2 regions of the Corynebacterium sp. LK2510 genome follow, and region 2 is predicted to be linked to the other one. Evidence: riboswitches for the same ligand, from Rfam matches in the RefSeq annotation. Region 2 holds a riboswitch; the other holds the start of a gene.
The links. Region 2 has a riboswitch for cyclic di-AMP ahead of VVR41_RS03830 (C40 family peptidase). Riboswitches for the same ligand answer to the same signal wherever they lie in the genome.

Region 1 (7,222 bases), on a different contig from region 2:
GCGGATCTCCTTGCGCTCGCCGGAGTACTCGCCGATCTCCTCGGGAGTCAGCGTGGTGCGGCGCAGCAGCTCGTCGCGCCACTGCCGCCCGGCGACCGTGTTGGTGACCAGGATCAGCGTCGTCGTCTGGGCCTGCGCCATCGACGCGGCGCCGACGATGGTCTTGCCCGCCCCGCACGGCAGGACGACCACGCCCGAGCCGCCCTCCCAGAACGACTGGGTGGCGTACTGCTGGTAGTCGCGCAGCTCCCAGCCGGTGGTGTCCAGAGCGATGGGGTGGGACTCGCCGTCGACGTAGCCCGCGCGGTCGTCGACGGGCCAGCCGATCTTGGTCAGTTCCTGCTTGACGCGCCCGCGCTCGGAGGGGTGGACGGCGACGGTGGTGTCGTCGATAAGCGAGCCAAGCAGCGGAATGATCTTTTTGTGCCGGGTGATCTCGGTGATCAGGGCGCGGTCGTCGGCTTCCAGCGTGAGCCCGTGGGCGGGGCTTTTGACCAGGCGCAGGCGACCGTAGCGCGCCATGGTCTCGGCGATGTCGATGAGCAGGGCCTGGGGGACGGGAAACCGCGAGTATCGCTCGAGCACGTCCACGGCGGTTTCCGCGTCGAATCCCGCGGCGCGTGCGTTCCACAGTGCGAGCGGGGTGATCCGGTAGGTGTGCACGTGTTCCGGGGCGCGCTCGAGCTCCGCAAACGGGGCGAGTGCCGCGCGGGCAAGACCCGCCTGCGGGTGCGCCGTCTCCAACAACACGGTCTTGTCTGATTGGACAATCAGCGGTCCGTCGAGCATGGGTTCCTTTCCCGAAACGGTTACGTGGCCGGCACGGCCTTGGTCACGCGCGGCAGCGCGATGCGCACCACTTTTCCGGTGGCCTCATCAACCACGTCAGCTTGGCCCGCGGTGACAGTCAGGGGCAGTACGGTCAGGGTACTGCCGCGTCCGTTCTTATCCACATAGCCCACTCTCACGCGGCGGCGGGCTCGTGCGGCGGCGCGCAGCGTGGAGGGGATGGAGGACTGCTCGGCAGCGCCTGCTCCCGCCTCTGTGTCGCCGCCCGAGCGCAATGCCGCGAGCACGGAATCGGCGTGCTCGGGTGGGACACTGCGCTCGCGCGGCAGCGTAGACGGCGTCGGCGGGGCGAGCACCGGCTCCGGGGCAGCACTGAGCAGTGCGCCGGAGGCATCCTCGGCACTCGGCTGCAGTCCCGCCGCGCGCAGCTGCGCGAGCAGCTGGTTCAGGGGCAGCTCGCTGACCGCGACGGTCGGGGCCACGACGCGTAGCTCAGACACGCGAAGCGCGGCCTCGGTCACGAGGGCGGGATCGGAACTGCGCACGAAGCTACCGACGGCGCCTGCGCGCAGCGCGCCGTGGTTCCGGGCGGCGTCCTCGATGACGAAGCTGAGCGCCTGGGGCACCTCGCCGAGGGCGTGCTCACGCAGCCAGGTCACGAGTTCCTCGGCGGTGCGCCCGGCATCGAGCGCGCGGCGCACCGACTGCTCACTCACGCGGTACACGCTGGCCAGACCCGGGGACTCCAGGTCGGCGAAGGACTCCACAACCGCTGCCATGGCAGGAGAGAGCGGGCCCGGTGCCAGGATGGTCATGTCGGCCTGCGCAATGACAGTGCTGACCTCGGCGGGGACGAGCTGTGCTGTCTCGGCGGCGACGTCCCCGCCCTCGAGCAAGACCTGGACCGGCGTGGCGAGGAACCCCAGTGCGCTCGCCCCGAGGAGGGCGGCTTCGGATCCGACAGCGTCGATGAGCCGGAGCGACATGCCGGAGGCGACAAGCGGCGACTCGAAGTGCAGGTTCGCCACGACATCGCCGCCGGTGGCGCGCAGAATGGCCGCGCGCGCCGTGCGCACATCCGGGGCATGCGTCTCGTCGGAGAGGAGACGCTGTTCCTCAGTCAGATCGGTGCGCCACGGGGACGCCGCCCAACCCGCGAGCAGGATCGCCCACTGGTCGGACTGGGACAGATCGAGCCAGTGCAGGCCGTCGCGGGTGGCGGCGAGAACGTCGCCGTCGTCTGTGACCCCGCGCCCGATCAGCCCGGCAGACTCGCCGACGGTCACGGCTAAGGCGGGGTCGAAACCGAGGGCTTTCTCCAGGCTCGCCCGCGCGCGTACGCCGACGCTGCCGTCGCGGTTCAGTGCGAGCGGGGAGGCGACAAGCAGTGTAAGCAGCTGGCGCTGCATCCTCACCGCGTCGAGTCCCTGAGCTGTCGCCGCGGTGTCCACGGCGACCTGGTCGGCCTCCCCGCGCTCGGGCGGGCGCAGCGGGTAGACCCGCGGGGACTGCCCGCGCAGCACCTCGCGCACCGGCCGCGGAAGGCGAACAGTCGACTCGTCAGCCCGCACGAGCAGGCCGAGGTCGACGAGATCCACGACGGGCCCGCTTCGTGCCGAGGTCACCCCGACGCCACCGGAGGCAGCGAGGGTGTCGAGGACCTTGCGCTGCGCGGGGGAGAGCGCGGCGATGGTCTCCTCGACACCGTCCGGGGCGTGGTCGAGGATGCGCCACCCCGGCGGCAGCGCGGCGGTCGCGCCCGGGGCGAGCCGCAGTGCCTCGTCGGGCCCGTACGCAAGACCGGCCGCGCGCAGCCGGGCTACGCTGCCAGCGACATCCAGTGGCAACTCGGCCAATTGTGTCAGTGGAACTGGGGAGAACTCCGCTCCCGCGTTGCCGGCCGTCTCGAGCACCGCGATATCGGCCGCGTTGAGGCGGCGCACCGCGCGGGCGAGGGACGCTGGCAGGGTCAGGCGCGTGGCGAAGGACGCCAGCGACGGGGGAGTGGGGAAGGTTGCGTCTGGGCGGGCGTCGATAAGCGTGCGAAGCTCATCGTCCGACATGGCGCCGAGCGCAGCAGAAAAGTCAGACATACGGGGGTAAGTTTACGTGCGTTTTCGCCACCGGCATGAAACAATGACGACTATGGCTAAAGACGTTGAGAACATCGGTCGCGCGAACCCGGCGTGGCCCACGCACACCCCCGCCCACGTGCACCCGGTAACCGAGGTCACCTCGACCCTCGCCGGAGCTTCGAGCCCCTTCGGTGACGAGCTCGTGCTCCCGCGTCCGGCCGAGGAGATCGGCTACGTGCACCCGACCACGCGCATCAACCGCTAAGGCGCTTCAACGACTTAAACCCCCGCTGGTGATCCAGCGGGGGTTTCGTCTGTGCGGCGGCTTCTTAGCGCACAGCGGTGAGAAGGGCGCCGACGTTGCCGGAGAGGGCGGCGTCGATAATCGCCTTGTTGGCCTGGTAGAACGTGTTGTAGCTGTGGCGGTTCGCGGCGTAAGAGTCGCGCACGGCGGCCGGGACCGGGATGTTGTAGGCCGCGAGCGTGGAGCTGAGCTGGTTGTAGGTGGCGTCAACTTCCGGGGAAGCCTGGACTGCCTGGACTGCAGGGGCTGCGTGAGCCGCAGGGGCCGGAGCAGCGGCGGGAACGTCGCGGTTGGTCGGCGCGGAGTTCAGACCGAGGCGGGCGGAGCAGGAGGGCCATGCGCCCCAACCCTGCTGGGCGAGGGTGCGCTCGGCGACGGCGATCTGCTGCTCGCGGGTGGCCAGGTTGGCGGTCGGGGCGTACTGGGTGCCGCCGAACGCGCGCCAGGTGGAGGCAGAGAACTGCAGTCCGCCGTGGTAGCCGTTGCCGGTGTTGATGGCCCAGTTGCCGCCGGATTCGCACTGTGCGAGTCGGTCCCAGTCGGAGTCCGGGGCGGCGGAGGCGGTCGGGGCGACAATGCCGGTGAGGGCTGCGGCCGCAGCGGTGCCGGCGAGTGCCTTGGTGGCAAAAGATGCGGTCTTCTTGGAGTGGCGTCCCATAGTGATTGTGTTCCTCTCTTCTTCAACGCCTGCGAGGTTAGCTGTCGGGTTCTGGCTGAGGCGCCAGGCCACGTGAGGTGGCTTCACCCCGTGGGGAGTGGGTCCCCCGCTTCTGTCGGTGCAGAATTCGGCGTTGCCCGGTTGGGCATGGGCGCAACTCTAGCGTTTTATAACGATTGAGTCACGCGACGGGAAAGCAGAGTTAACGGAGAGGGTGAACTGCCGCGTAGATGCGCAGCTCAGGGCGTTACGCGGCAATTGGGTGATCTGCATCACGGTGGCCTCATGGTGTCTCCGGCCGGCGCTAGGAATCCGCACCGGCGCGGAGTACCATTGTTGTTTTTGACAGACCCTATGAAAGCCCTATGAAAGCGAGGTTCACCGATGCCGATCGGAAAGGTGAAGTGGTTCGACGCGGACAAGGGGTTCGGTTTCGCCTCCAACCCCGGTGATGAGGACGTCTTTATCAGCAAGTCCGTTCTGCCCGACGGTGTTGACGAACTCGTGGCGGGCCAGCGCATCGAGTTCGATTTCGCAGCCGGACGCCGCGGCCCGCAGGCGCTGCGCGTGGCCGTCCTTGACACGCCGAAGCGCCGCGCCGTGCACCGCCGCGACCCGGAGCAGCTCGGCAGCATGCTTGCCGACGTCATGACGCTCATCGAAACCCAGGTCCAGCCCGCCCTGACGGCAGGGCGCTACCCGGAGCGCAAGGAGGCCCGCCAGGTCGCCGAGATTCTGCGCGCTGTGGCCAAGGAACTCGACGTTTAAGTCGTCTTACTCGAAGGCCACCGACCAGGTGGCAATGACGGGGATTTCCTCCCCGTCATTTTTTGTGTCGATCGCGAGCGCGGACACCTCCGCCACCACGAGGCGCGCGTCGCCGACGACGGCGTCGACCTCAGCGGTGGTGGACTCGCCAGACTGGAACACCTGCTCTGCGTTCGCCGCTGGGTCGTCGTAGACCGCGAGCAGCTTCCAGCTCGACGAGGAGATCTCGCGCGGCACGGTCACCGTGACCGCCGCGGTGTCATCGCGGGGCATCGACGGGGGCTGGCCGCCGTCGCACTGTGCGTCGAGCTCGCACACGGTGTAGACGGGGATGTCGCTTTCCGCAGCGCCGTTGACCACCTGCACGCTGACCTCGCGCACCGGGGCGACGGGTCGGTTTTTCTGCCACTCCAGGAAGAAGTACAGCACGGTGACGAGCACCGCGACTGCCGCGACTAACGCGGCGAGCAGCTTCCAGGCGGGGGTCTTCTGTGCGGGTGAACTCATGCGCGCGAGTCTATCCGGTGGGCTCGAACGTGACCCGGTAGAGGTCGGGCCAGCGCTTGCCGCTGAGATAGAACTCGTCGGTGCCCGGGATGTGGGCGATGCCGTTAAGCACGTGGTTCGGATCCGGCGTGGCGTTGTTGGGCAGCCCGGAGGCATCGATGACCGCGGTGACCTCGCCGGTGGCGGCGTCGATGCGGTAGATGTCCGTGGTGAGGAAGACGTTGGCGTAGACGTCGTCGCCGACGCACTCGAGTTCGTTCAGGCCCGTGACGGGCGAGCCGTCCAGGGTGACCTCGAAACGCTCGCGTTCGGCCAGGGTGTCGGGGTCCATCCGGCGCAGCTTGCTGGTGCCGTCGGAGAAGATGATTTCGTCCTGGCGCGAACACACGCCCCAGCCCTCGCCGTCGACGGTCACGCGGTCGAGCTCAGCCAGCGTCTCGGCGTCGCGCTTGATGGCCACACCGTCCTTCCATGTCAGCTGCCACAGGTGGTCGCCGGCGCGGGTGACACCCTCGCCGAAGAACGCCGGGTCGAGCGGTGCGTTCGCCAGTTCCTCCCCTGCGACGGTGCGGCGGTAAAGGCGCGATTCGCCGACCATCCCCGTCGCCACGTACATGCTGCCGTCGTCGGCGACTTCCAGGCCTTGGGTGAAGCTGGTCGGATCGAAGTCGAGGCGTTGCTGCACCACGGCCGTGAGTCGCTCCGGGGCTGCGTTAACGGTGTCGACAGGATCCGCGGCCGGGGCGCAGGACGCGAGGGAGGACAAGGTGGCGGCGGACAGAGGCACCGCGAGGACATGCACGTTAAGACCCATAGCCTCCATCATGCACGACGTCGCGCATAATAGGGGCGTGTCTGATAAGTCCCGTTCGTCCCGCACCAGCCCGTTGCTCGGCTCCCGCGCGGTCGCGATTGCCCGCGAAGCGCTCGAGGAGATCGCTGATGGCGAGATCGGGGAGCACATCGGCGTAGCGGGGGTGTCGCGCAATGTTGCAACGCACCGCTTCGCCGCGAGCGTGCCGGGCTACCCCGGGTGGGAATGGAACGCCGTCGTCGCCTGCGCCACGAATTCCACGTGGGTAACGGTCAACGAGGTGGCGCTCGTTCCTTCACCGACGGGTGATGCGCTCGAGGCTCCGGAATGGGTGCCCTACGCCGAGCGCCTGCGACCCGGGGACCTCGGCCCCGGGGATCTGATGGAGCCCGCGCCTGACGACGCCCGCCTGACCGACGACTCTTTCAGCCGCGACGCCGTCACCTTCCCGGGCCGCGACACTAAGAAGTTCCTCACCCGCCGCGGACTCGCGGACGCCGCCACCCGCTGGCGTACCGGTGACTACGGGCCCAACAGCGAGTTCGCCTCCCAGGCGGCGCTGCACTGCCGCAGCTGCGCTTTCTGGGTTCCCCTAGGCGAGCCTGTCGGCGACAACTTCGGCGTGTGCGTCAACGAGTTCTCCGCCGACGGCACCGTCGTCGCGGCGAGCTACGGCTGCGGCGCGCACTCGGATACAAAGGTCGCCACAGACATTGACAGCGGCGAAGCTTTCGACGACGAGAAGCCGCTGTATTAAATCGCCTGCGCCCGCGCCCAGCGCATCTTGTTGATCTCGCGGTGCGTGGGCAGGCCGCCACGATTCAAGGCGATTCGCCCGGGCACGTCCACGCCGTACTCGCGCCACGTCGTCACCAACCGCGCGCCGTGGACCGGGTCGATGAGCCACGTCTCCGCGTGCATCAGGTCGTACACGCGGAACCCCCGCGGCGCGTCTGTGACCACCGCGCCCGCTTCGCGCAGGACGTCCACGACACCGTCGAGGGCGATCGACGGCGTCGTCCGCGGGTGCCCGGAGACAGTGACCACTGGAGACTCTCCAGTGGAAATCGTGAGCAGCGGTGCGGCGATGGCCTGGGGGATGCGCGAGGAGGCGTCGATAAGCAGGCCCTCGTGGGTGCCCAGCGCGGCGAGACACGAGCGCTGCCACCCGAGGTCCGGGCCGCACACCTCGGGGTGGGTTCGTTGGTCGCGCACGGCGGTGGCGGAGAGAACCACTTCGTCGGGTAGGGGAGCCAGCGGGCGAAGCGTTAGCGAGACCACACCGTGCCCGACCTCCACAATCGCTT
Region 2 (7,222 bases):
GCATATCAGAGCGTTCGACTGGACCGGTGAAAATGACCGCATCCCGGTCCGCGGGCTCAAGATGCCGCGCGTATCGACGCAGCGTGGTCCCGTACGACCCGGCTCCGATGATCACTAGGACAGCACCCGGGCACCGCCGGCGAATCTCCGGAAGCGCGCGGATGAGCTGGTCCTGGCCCTTGCGGGCGACCAGGCGGGATGCACAAACGATGACTGGCGCCTCGCCGAGGCCCCAGCGCTGTCTCGTCGCCAAGCGTTGCGCTGCTGTGGCTGGACGGAAGAAGTTGGTATCAACCCCGGAGGGTAGCGCCACATACTGCGTCTTCTCCCCCACGGCTGGCCGGAACCGGCCGAGCGTGTAGCGGGAGATGTAGGTGACCACGTCGGAGGAGTCCCCGATGCGCCGCAGGACACTGCGCGCGCCCGGCACCATGGACCAACCAACCTCGTGCCCGTGGGTGGTCGCAACCACCCGCCGGGCACCGGCGGAGCGTGCCGCGCTGCCCAGCACCGCCAGCGGCGCGGCGGCACCGAACCACACGGTATCCACGTCGAATTCCCGGATGATGCGCTGCATCTGCGCGCGCACGGCGGGAGTGGGCAGCAACACCTTCTGCCGCGCCCGGATCACTGTGTAGTCCACGCTCGCGTCCCACTGTGCCGCAGCGGCTGCGTCGTGAGTCGACGCGAAGACGATGAGGTTGTCTGTGCCGGCGTGGCGGACAACTTCAGCAGCGAAGTCCCTCAGGTACGACTGAATCCCGCCCACTGTGGGCGGGAAGTCATTCGTGACAAGAAGAATACTCACCTGGGTTGTCTATTGCCGGTGCTTAGTACCGGACAGCGCCTTGGATCGGCATGGAGTTCAATCCGACAACCTGGACCGGAACGCCGTAGTCGGAGGCGTGGACAACTTGACCATTGCCGATGTACATGCCCACGTGGGTGACACCCGGGTAGTAGCCGATAATGTCGCCCGGTTGGAGCTCGGAAAGAGACACCGGCGTGCCCCCAGCGAGCTGGGCCTGCGACGTCCGCGGGATGGCAGTGCCGTTCTGGGCGTACGCCCACACCATCAGGCCTGAGCAGTCGAACGCGTCGGGGCCGGAGGCACCCCAGCCGTACGGCTTTCCGAGCTGAGCCATCGCGGCGCCAACAATGCCGGCGCCAGCACCCGACAGCACTACTGCGGGCGCGGCAATCGGGTTGTCCTTGTTTTCCCAGCGAGCTCGCTGCTCCGGGGTGAGGCCGTCGACCCTGGCGACAATCTCTGCAACCTTTTGATCGAGCTCACCGCGCTCGCGCTCCAGCTTGCTGCGCTTCGCGTCGAGCTGGTTGCGTTGAAACTCGGTCTCCGCAACCGCAATGTTGGCCTCGTTGGCTTTCTCCGCGGCCTGCTCGTTTACCCGCTGCAGGTCGCTCAGCGCGCGCTCCGACTTACGGATGATCGAATCGAGGTACGCCGCACGGTCGATCAGCTTCTGCGGGTTCTCGGCCCCCAGGCTATTAATGACGAGGTCCGAACGCGTGGTCCGGTTCTGCGATGCCGCGATGCTGTTAACGGTGTCCCGCTCGAGGCCGCGGGCGATGTTAATTTCCTCCACCTCGCGCTTGGCGGCGCCGACGCGCACGCGCAGCTCCTCGAGACGCAACTCTGCAACCGCGATCTCGTCTTCCGTTTGTTTGAGTTCCTCGGCCTTGCCGGTCGCCTCATGGGAGAGAGTGTCCATCTCTGCGATCAAGGTGTCTACTTCGTCGGCTACCGCCAACGGCTGTACTCCAGAAACGATGATGGCACCACATGCCAGGGCGGTGACGGGAGTACGGAACGAACGGCCGCGAGATGCGAGGGAATGCTTGCCCACGAGCTCCTCTTTCAGGTTGCATGCTTGCCGCCAGCGACGGGACGAGCACCAGATCTTTACAAAACTGTTACCCAACTATAGCGGTCATGCCGGTGAGGTCAAGCCGTAACCTGGGTCACGCTTCGCCGCAGGTCGTCGCCCCCCCGAGTAGGACACCAACGACAACACCCACCCCGCACCGTCAGGCGTGAAGTGGGTGGAGTGGATCCAGACAGCTTAGAAACGCACTGCGGAGTGAATCGGCATCATGTTGAGGGGGCGCTCAGCAACCGGGGCACCGCTGTTGAGTGCGTCGATGATGGTGCCGTTGCCGGTGTAGATGCCGACGTGGGAGGCGCCACCGTAGAAAGCGACAATGTCGCCGGCCTGCAGCTGGTCAAGCGACACGCGCTGGCCGGCACCGGCCTGGGCCTGGGAGGTGCGCGGGATAGCCTTGCCAGCCTGGGAGTAGACCCAGGAGGTGAAGCCGGAGCAGTCGAAGGCGTTCGGGCCAGCGGCGCCGTAAACGTACGGGGAGCCAATCTTGGTGCGGGCGATCTCGACAATGCGCTGGCCGTTGGTCACCTGCGGGGCAACCTGTGCCACTGCCCCTGCAGCGTTGTAGTTAGCCTGCTGCTGACCCTGGACGTCGGCCAGGGACGGGATCCACTGGGTAACACCCGGGACGTTAGCGATGCCGGGGACGTTCTCAATGTTCGGCACTTCGAAGGAGGCGGGGCTGTTGGGCACCCGGACCTCGACGGCACCCGCAGCTGCGGGGGCGATGAGGGTGGCGCTGGCGGCAACTGCGGTTGCGGCGGCAACGTTACGGGCAACGTTGTTGGTCTGACGGCGGTGCTTAGCCACGAAAAGAGTCTCCATATCATCTCTGATGCCTACCGGGTTAGCTGTCGGGTTGGGCTTGAGAATCAGCCTTGGACTGCTCCGTGCCGCTCCTTGGCGGCATCCTCACATCCATTCACCCCAGGCGGGCCTAGGCCCTGCGGGTCCCCGGCTCCGCAGCGTCGACCTCAAAGGGTATGAAGTCGGTCTGCCGCGGATTCGGCTCATATGTTCTTGTGCGAATTGCCGACAGCTGTTTCTCATTGGCTGCCGCAATGTCTCGGTAAGATTACGAAATGGATACAGACATTGTCCAACCCGACACGCGTTATCGTCCTGTAATCAAACAGTGGCGCGCATTAGTGAAGGAAATCAGCGCCCAAGTCTCCCCAACGTTGACGCCTGAAATAACGAGTTAATCACCGCTGAGCTGCAACGTTATCCGTATGCGATTCCCGTTTTACGAAGTCGCCCCTTCGGCAATCTCGACATATAGCAAACACTGTGCGCTTGGTCACATTGCAGATCTTTGGGCCGCGATCGCAGTCCCCAGACGTGAAAAGACCCCCTCCGGAGAGGGGGTCTCAGACCGCAATTGGTGACGCTAGATATTAGTAGCGCGGGCGACCATCGCCGTAGGTGGCGTCGCGGTCGGTAGCGTCCTTCGACTGCTCGAGAGCACGCAGCGTCTCGATCTCGTCGTGGTGGTTGCGCTGCTTGGCATCCCGAACACGCTCCGTGACGCCGATCTCAGCGGACTTGAAGGCGCCGATGGTCTCGGAGTCGGCGTAGCCGAGCTGGTTGAGCTGCTTCGGCACCGGAGCGCCTGCGTACTCGAGCGGGACCGGGTGGCCGTGCTCGTCGACCGGTCCGAGCGGCTGGTGGACCTCAACGAAGGCACCGTTCGGCAGCTTCTTGATCACGCCGGTCTCGATGCCGTGCTCCAGGACCTCGCGGTCGGAGCGCTGCAGACCAATGCAGATGCGGTAGGTGATGAAGTACGCCAGCGGCGGCAGGATGATCAGGCCGATGCGGCCGAACCACGTCATCGCGTTCAAGGAGATCTCGAAGAAGTGCGCGATGTGGTCGTTGCCGCCAGAGATGGTCAGCAGCAGGAAGAACACGATGCCCATGACGCCGATACCGGTGCGCACCGGAACGTCGCGCGGACGCTGCAGGAGGTTGTGGTGGGCGTCGTCGCCGGTGACAGCCTTCTCGATGAACGGGTAGGCGAACAGCAGTGCCACGAGTGCGCCACAGAGCAGGGCCACCCAGAACGCGCCCGGGATGGTGTAGTTGCCCAGGTAGAGCTCCCACGCCGGCATGACGCGGGCAGCACCGTCCGTCCACAGCATGTAGATGTCAGGCTGGGAACCCGCGGAGACCTGCGACGGGTTGTACGGTCCGATCGTCCAGATGGCGTTGATGGTGGTCAGACCGGCCATACCTGCGAGAACACCGAAGACGATGAACATGAAGCCGATCGCCTTGATGGCGAAAACCGGCATGATGCGGATGCCGACAACGTTGTTCTCGGTGCGTCCCGGTCCCGGGAACTGGGTATGCTTCTGGAACCAGACGAGCAGGAGGTGTGCTGCGACCAATGCCAGGATGATGCCCGGCAGGATCAGCACGTGCAGGATGTAGAAGCGGTCCAGCATCAGGTCGGACGGGAAGTCGCCGCCGAAGATAGCCCAGTGCATCCAGGTGCCGATGATCGGCAGACCAACGACAATGGCGGACATAATGCGGAGGCCAACGCCGGAGAGCAGGTCGTCCGGCAGGGAGTAACCCATGAAGCCCTCGGCCATGCCGAGCAGGATCAGGGTGACACCGATGACCCAGTTCGCCTCACGCGGGCGACGGAACGCGCCGGTGAAGAAGATGCGCATCATGTGGGCGAACATCGCCATCATGAACATCAGCGCGGCCCAGTGGTGCATCTGGCGGACAAACAGGCCGCCGCGCACACCGAACGAGATATCGAGTGCCGTCGCGTAAGCGCGCGACATCTCGACGCCGTTGAGCGGCAGGTAGTCGCCGGCGTAGATGACCTTGGTGATAGAGGGGTCGAAGAACAGGGCGAGGTAGATGCCTGTCAGCAGCAGGATGATGAAGCTGTACAGCGCCATCTCGCCGAGCATGAACGACCAGTGCGTCGGGAAGACCTTGTTCAGCTGGGGCCGAAGGAATCCCGAGACCGTGTAGCGCGAATCAACGTTATCCGCGGCTTGTGCGAGTTTAGTGCTCATTAGGACTTACGCTCCCAGAATGCAGGGCCCACGGGCTCAATGAAGTTCCCGTTGGCAACGAGGTATCCGTCTTCGTCAATCGTCACAGGCAGCTGCGGCAGTGCACGGGCGGCGGGGCCGAAGACCGGCTTGCCGTAGTGCAGCGCGTCAAACTGCGACTGGTGGCACGGGCAGAGGATGCGGTTGGTCTGCGCCTCGTAGAGAGAGGTCGGGCAGCCGATGTGGGTGCAGATCTTCGAGTAGGCGTAGAAGTCGCCGTAGTGGAAGTCTTCCTGGCCTTCACGCTCAACGACGCGGCGGGCGTCCTCCGAACGCAGGCGGATCAGCATGACCGAGTTGCGCGGCCCGTGAATGGAGTGCATGTGGTTCTCATACACGTCGCGGGTCGGATCGTACTCGGCGCCGTCGTTGACGTCGTCCGGGTAGAGCGGGAACACCGTCTCCATGGACGCGGCGTCGAGATCCTCCGGGCGCATGCGCACCAGGCGGGAGACACCGGCGGTGGTGTAGTGAGAACCGGCTGCACCCTCGTGCAGCTCGGCGATCGCACCGGTGTCGCGGCCGAGGTAGACCTTGACGCCTTGATCCGCGAGGGTCCAGCCGTGGGTCCACAGGGTGCCGTCGCCGAAGTAGTTAAGCTCGTGGCGCGGGCGCCACGGGTTCTTGATCATGCCGCCGAGCGGCGCAATGATCATCAGACCCGTCAGGAGGCCAGCTGCACCGAGCAGACCCTGCATTGCTTTGCGACGGCCGAAGGTCGAGGTCTCCCAGGCGTCGTTAAGCAGGGCCGTGGTCGTGCGGCGGTCGAGCTCGCTGGAGCGGCCGTCGTGGCGGCGCTGCACCGAGATCTCCTCGGGCACGAACTTCTTCACGTACTGGATGATCGCGATTCCGAGGGAAGCGAGCGCCAGCAGCGAGGTCAGGCCGAGCAACGGGGTGTAGGCGGTGTAGAGCCACAGCCCCTCGTCACCGTGGAAGCGCGGCTCCCACGGCCAGAACAGATAAACCGCGAGGAATGCGAGGCCCATGACCACGGAGATAATGAGCCAGGTGTTGATGTTGCGGGCGGCGGAGCGCTCGCTCGGGTCGCCCTCGACTGGGAAGCGTTCCTTGCGGTAGGCAACGGTGACGTCGTCAAGCTCGGTGCCCAGAGCCGCGAGCTCGGCATTGTTGAGCTTCGAGAGCTCCGCCTCGGTGTAGTTCTTGTTCACTTCATTGCTCATGAGCGCGATCCAATCCAGATAGCAGCGGCAGCGACGAGAGAGACGCCGATGACCCACATGGCGATACCTTCAGACACAGGGCCGAGGCCGCCGAGCGCGTAGCCAGCCGGGCTCGGGGTCTCCTTGGAGGACTTGATGAAGGCGATGATGTCCTTCTTCTCGTCAGCGGTGAGCTGGCGGTCGGAGAACTTCGGCATGTTCTGCGGGCCGGTCAGCATCGCCTGGTAGATCTCCTGCTCGTTGGCGGGATCGAGCGGCGGTGCGTACTTACCGGAGGACAGCGCGCCGCCGCGACCAGTGAAGTTGTGGCAGGAAGCGCAGTTCAGACGGAACAGTTCGCCACCGCGGGCGACGTCGCCGGCCTGAATCTGGCCGTTGTAGTTGGTGCCGCGCAGCGACTCCATGGCGAGCGTGCCGTCCTCGTTGTAGACCAGGCCCGGGCCACCGCCGTTGGCGGCGACGTAGGCGGCCATGGCGAGCGCCTGGGACTCGGTGTAGCGCGGCTTCTTACGCTCAGCCTGAGCGTCGTTGGACATCATCGGCATACGGCCGGAGTTGACCTGGAAGTACACGGCGCCTTCGCCGGTACCGATCAGGGAGGGACCGCGGCCTTCGACGCCCTGCAGGTTCGCGCCGTGGCAGGTGATGCAGGCGACGTCGTAGAGGTCCTTACCCTCCTGGATCATTGCCTGCTCATCGCGCTGTGCGGTGGCAACCTGAGCGTTCGGCGCGAGAGCGGTCGCGAGCACGCCCGCACCGGTCAGGCCAAAGGTCAGTGCGGCAGCACCGGCGACGGTGCGCCGCATCTTGCGGCGGCTCCGCGTCTTCTTTGGGGTGTTTTCCATCATTTTCCCTTTATCGACTATTGAGAGGTATTCGAAAGACTGCTAGTGCATCACGTACCGCCTTTCGGCGGCAGTACCTACTGAACGAGGTAGAGGGTGATGAACACGCCGACCCAAATAACGTCGACGAAGTGCCAGTAGTAGGACGTCGCCATTGCGGCGGTCGCCTGGGCGGGGGTGAACTTCGACTTGGAGATACGGAGCAAGATGACCAC

Region 1: linked by a shared signal. The riboswitch ahead of VVR41_RS05275 (resuscitation-promoting factor Rpf1 domain-containing protein) and the one ahead of VVR41_RS03830 (C40 family peptidase) in region 2 are both predicted to bind cyclic di-AMP.

Annotation. Positions count from the first base shown of each region.
Region 1 is NZ_JAYWLR010000006.1:104,399-111,620, reverse strand. Features, by position in the region: gene VVR41_RS05290 (DNA repair helicase XPB) at 1-789, opposite strand, end outside; gene VVR41_RS05285 (helicase-associated domain-containing protein) at 810-2,882, opposite strand; gene VVR41_RS05280 (hypothetical protein) at 2,935-3,129, shown strand; gene VVR41_RS05275 (resuscitation-promoting factor Rpf1 domain-containing protein) at 3,194-3,826, opposite strand; cyclic di-AMP (ydaO/yuaA leader) riboswitch at 3,838-3,969, opposite strand; gene VVR41_RS05270 (cold-shock protein) at 4,211-4,594, shown strand; gene VVR41_RS05265 (DUF2771 family protein) at 4,601-5,101, opposite strand; gene VVR41_RS05260 (glutaminyl-peptide cyclotransferase) at 5,112-5,915, opposite strand; gene VVR41_RS05255 (DUF3027 domain-containing protein) at 5,926-6,672, shown strand; gene VVR41_RS05250 (hypothetical protein) at 6,669-7,222, opposite strand, start outside.
Region 2 is NZ_JAYWLR010000004.1:63,184-70,405, forward strand. Features, by position in the region: gene VVR41_RS03820 (glycosyltransferase family 4 protein) at 1-808, opposite strand, end outside; gene VVR41_RS03825 (NlpC/P60 family protein) at 831-1,865, opposite strand; gene VVR41_RS03830 (C40 family peptidase) at 2,082-2,711, opposite strand; cyclic di-AMP (ydaO/yuaA leader) riboswitch at 2,723-2,922, opposite strand; gene VVR41_RS03835 (cytochrome bc complex cytochrome b subunit) at 3,299-4,939, opposite strand; gene VVR41_RS03840 (ubiquinol-cytochrome c reductase iron-sulfur subunit) at 4,939-6,162, opposite strand; gene VVR41_RS03845 (cytochrome c) at 6,159-7,007, opposite strand; gene VVR41_RS03850 (heme-copper oxidase subunit III) at 7,085-7,222, opposite strand, start outside.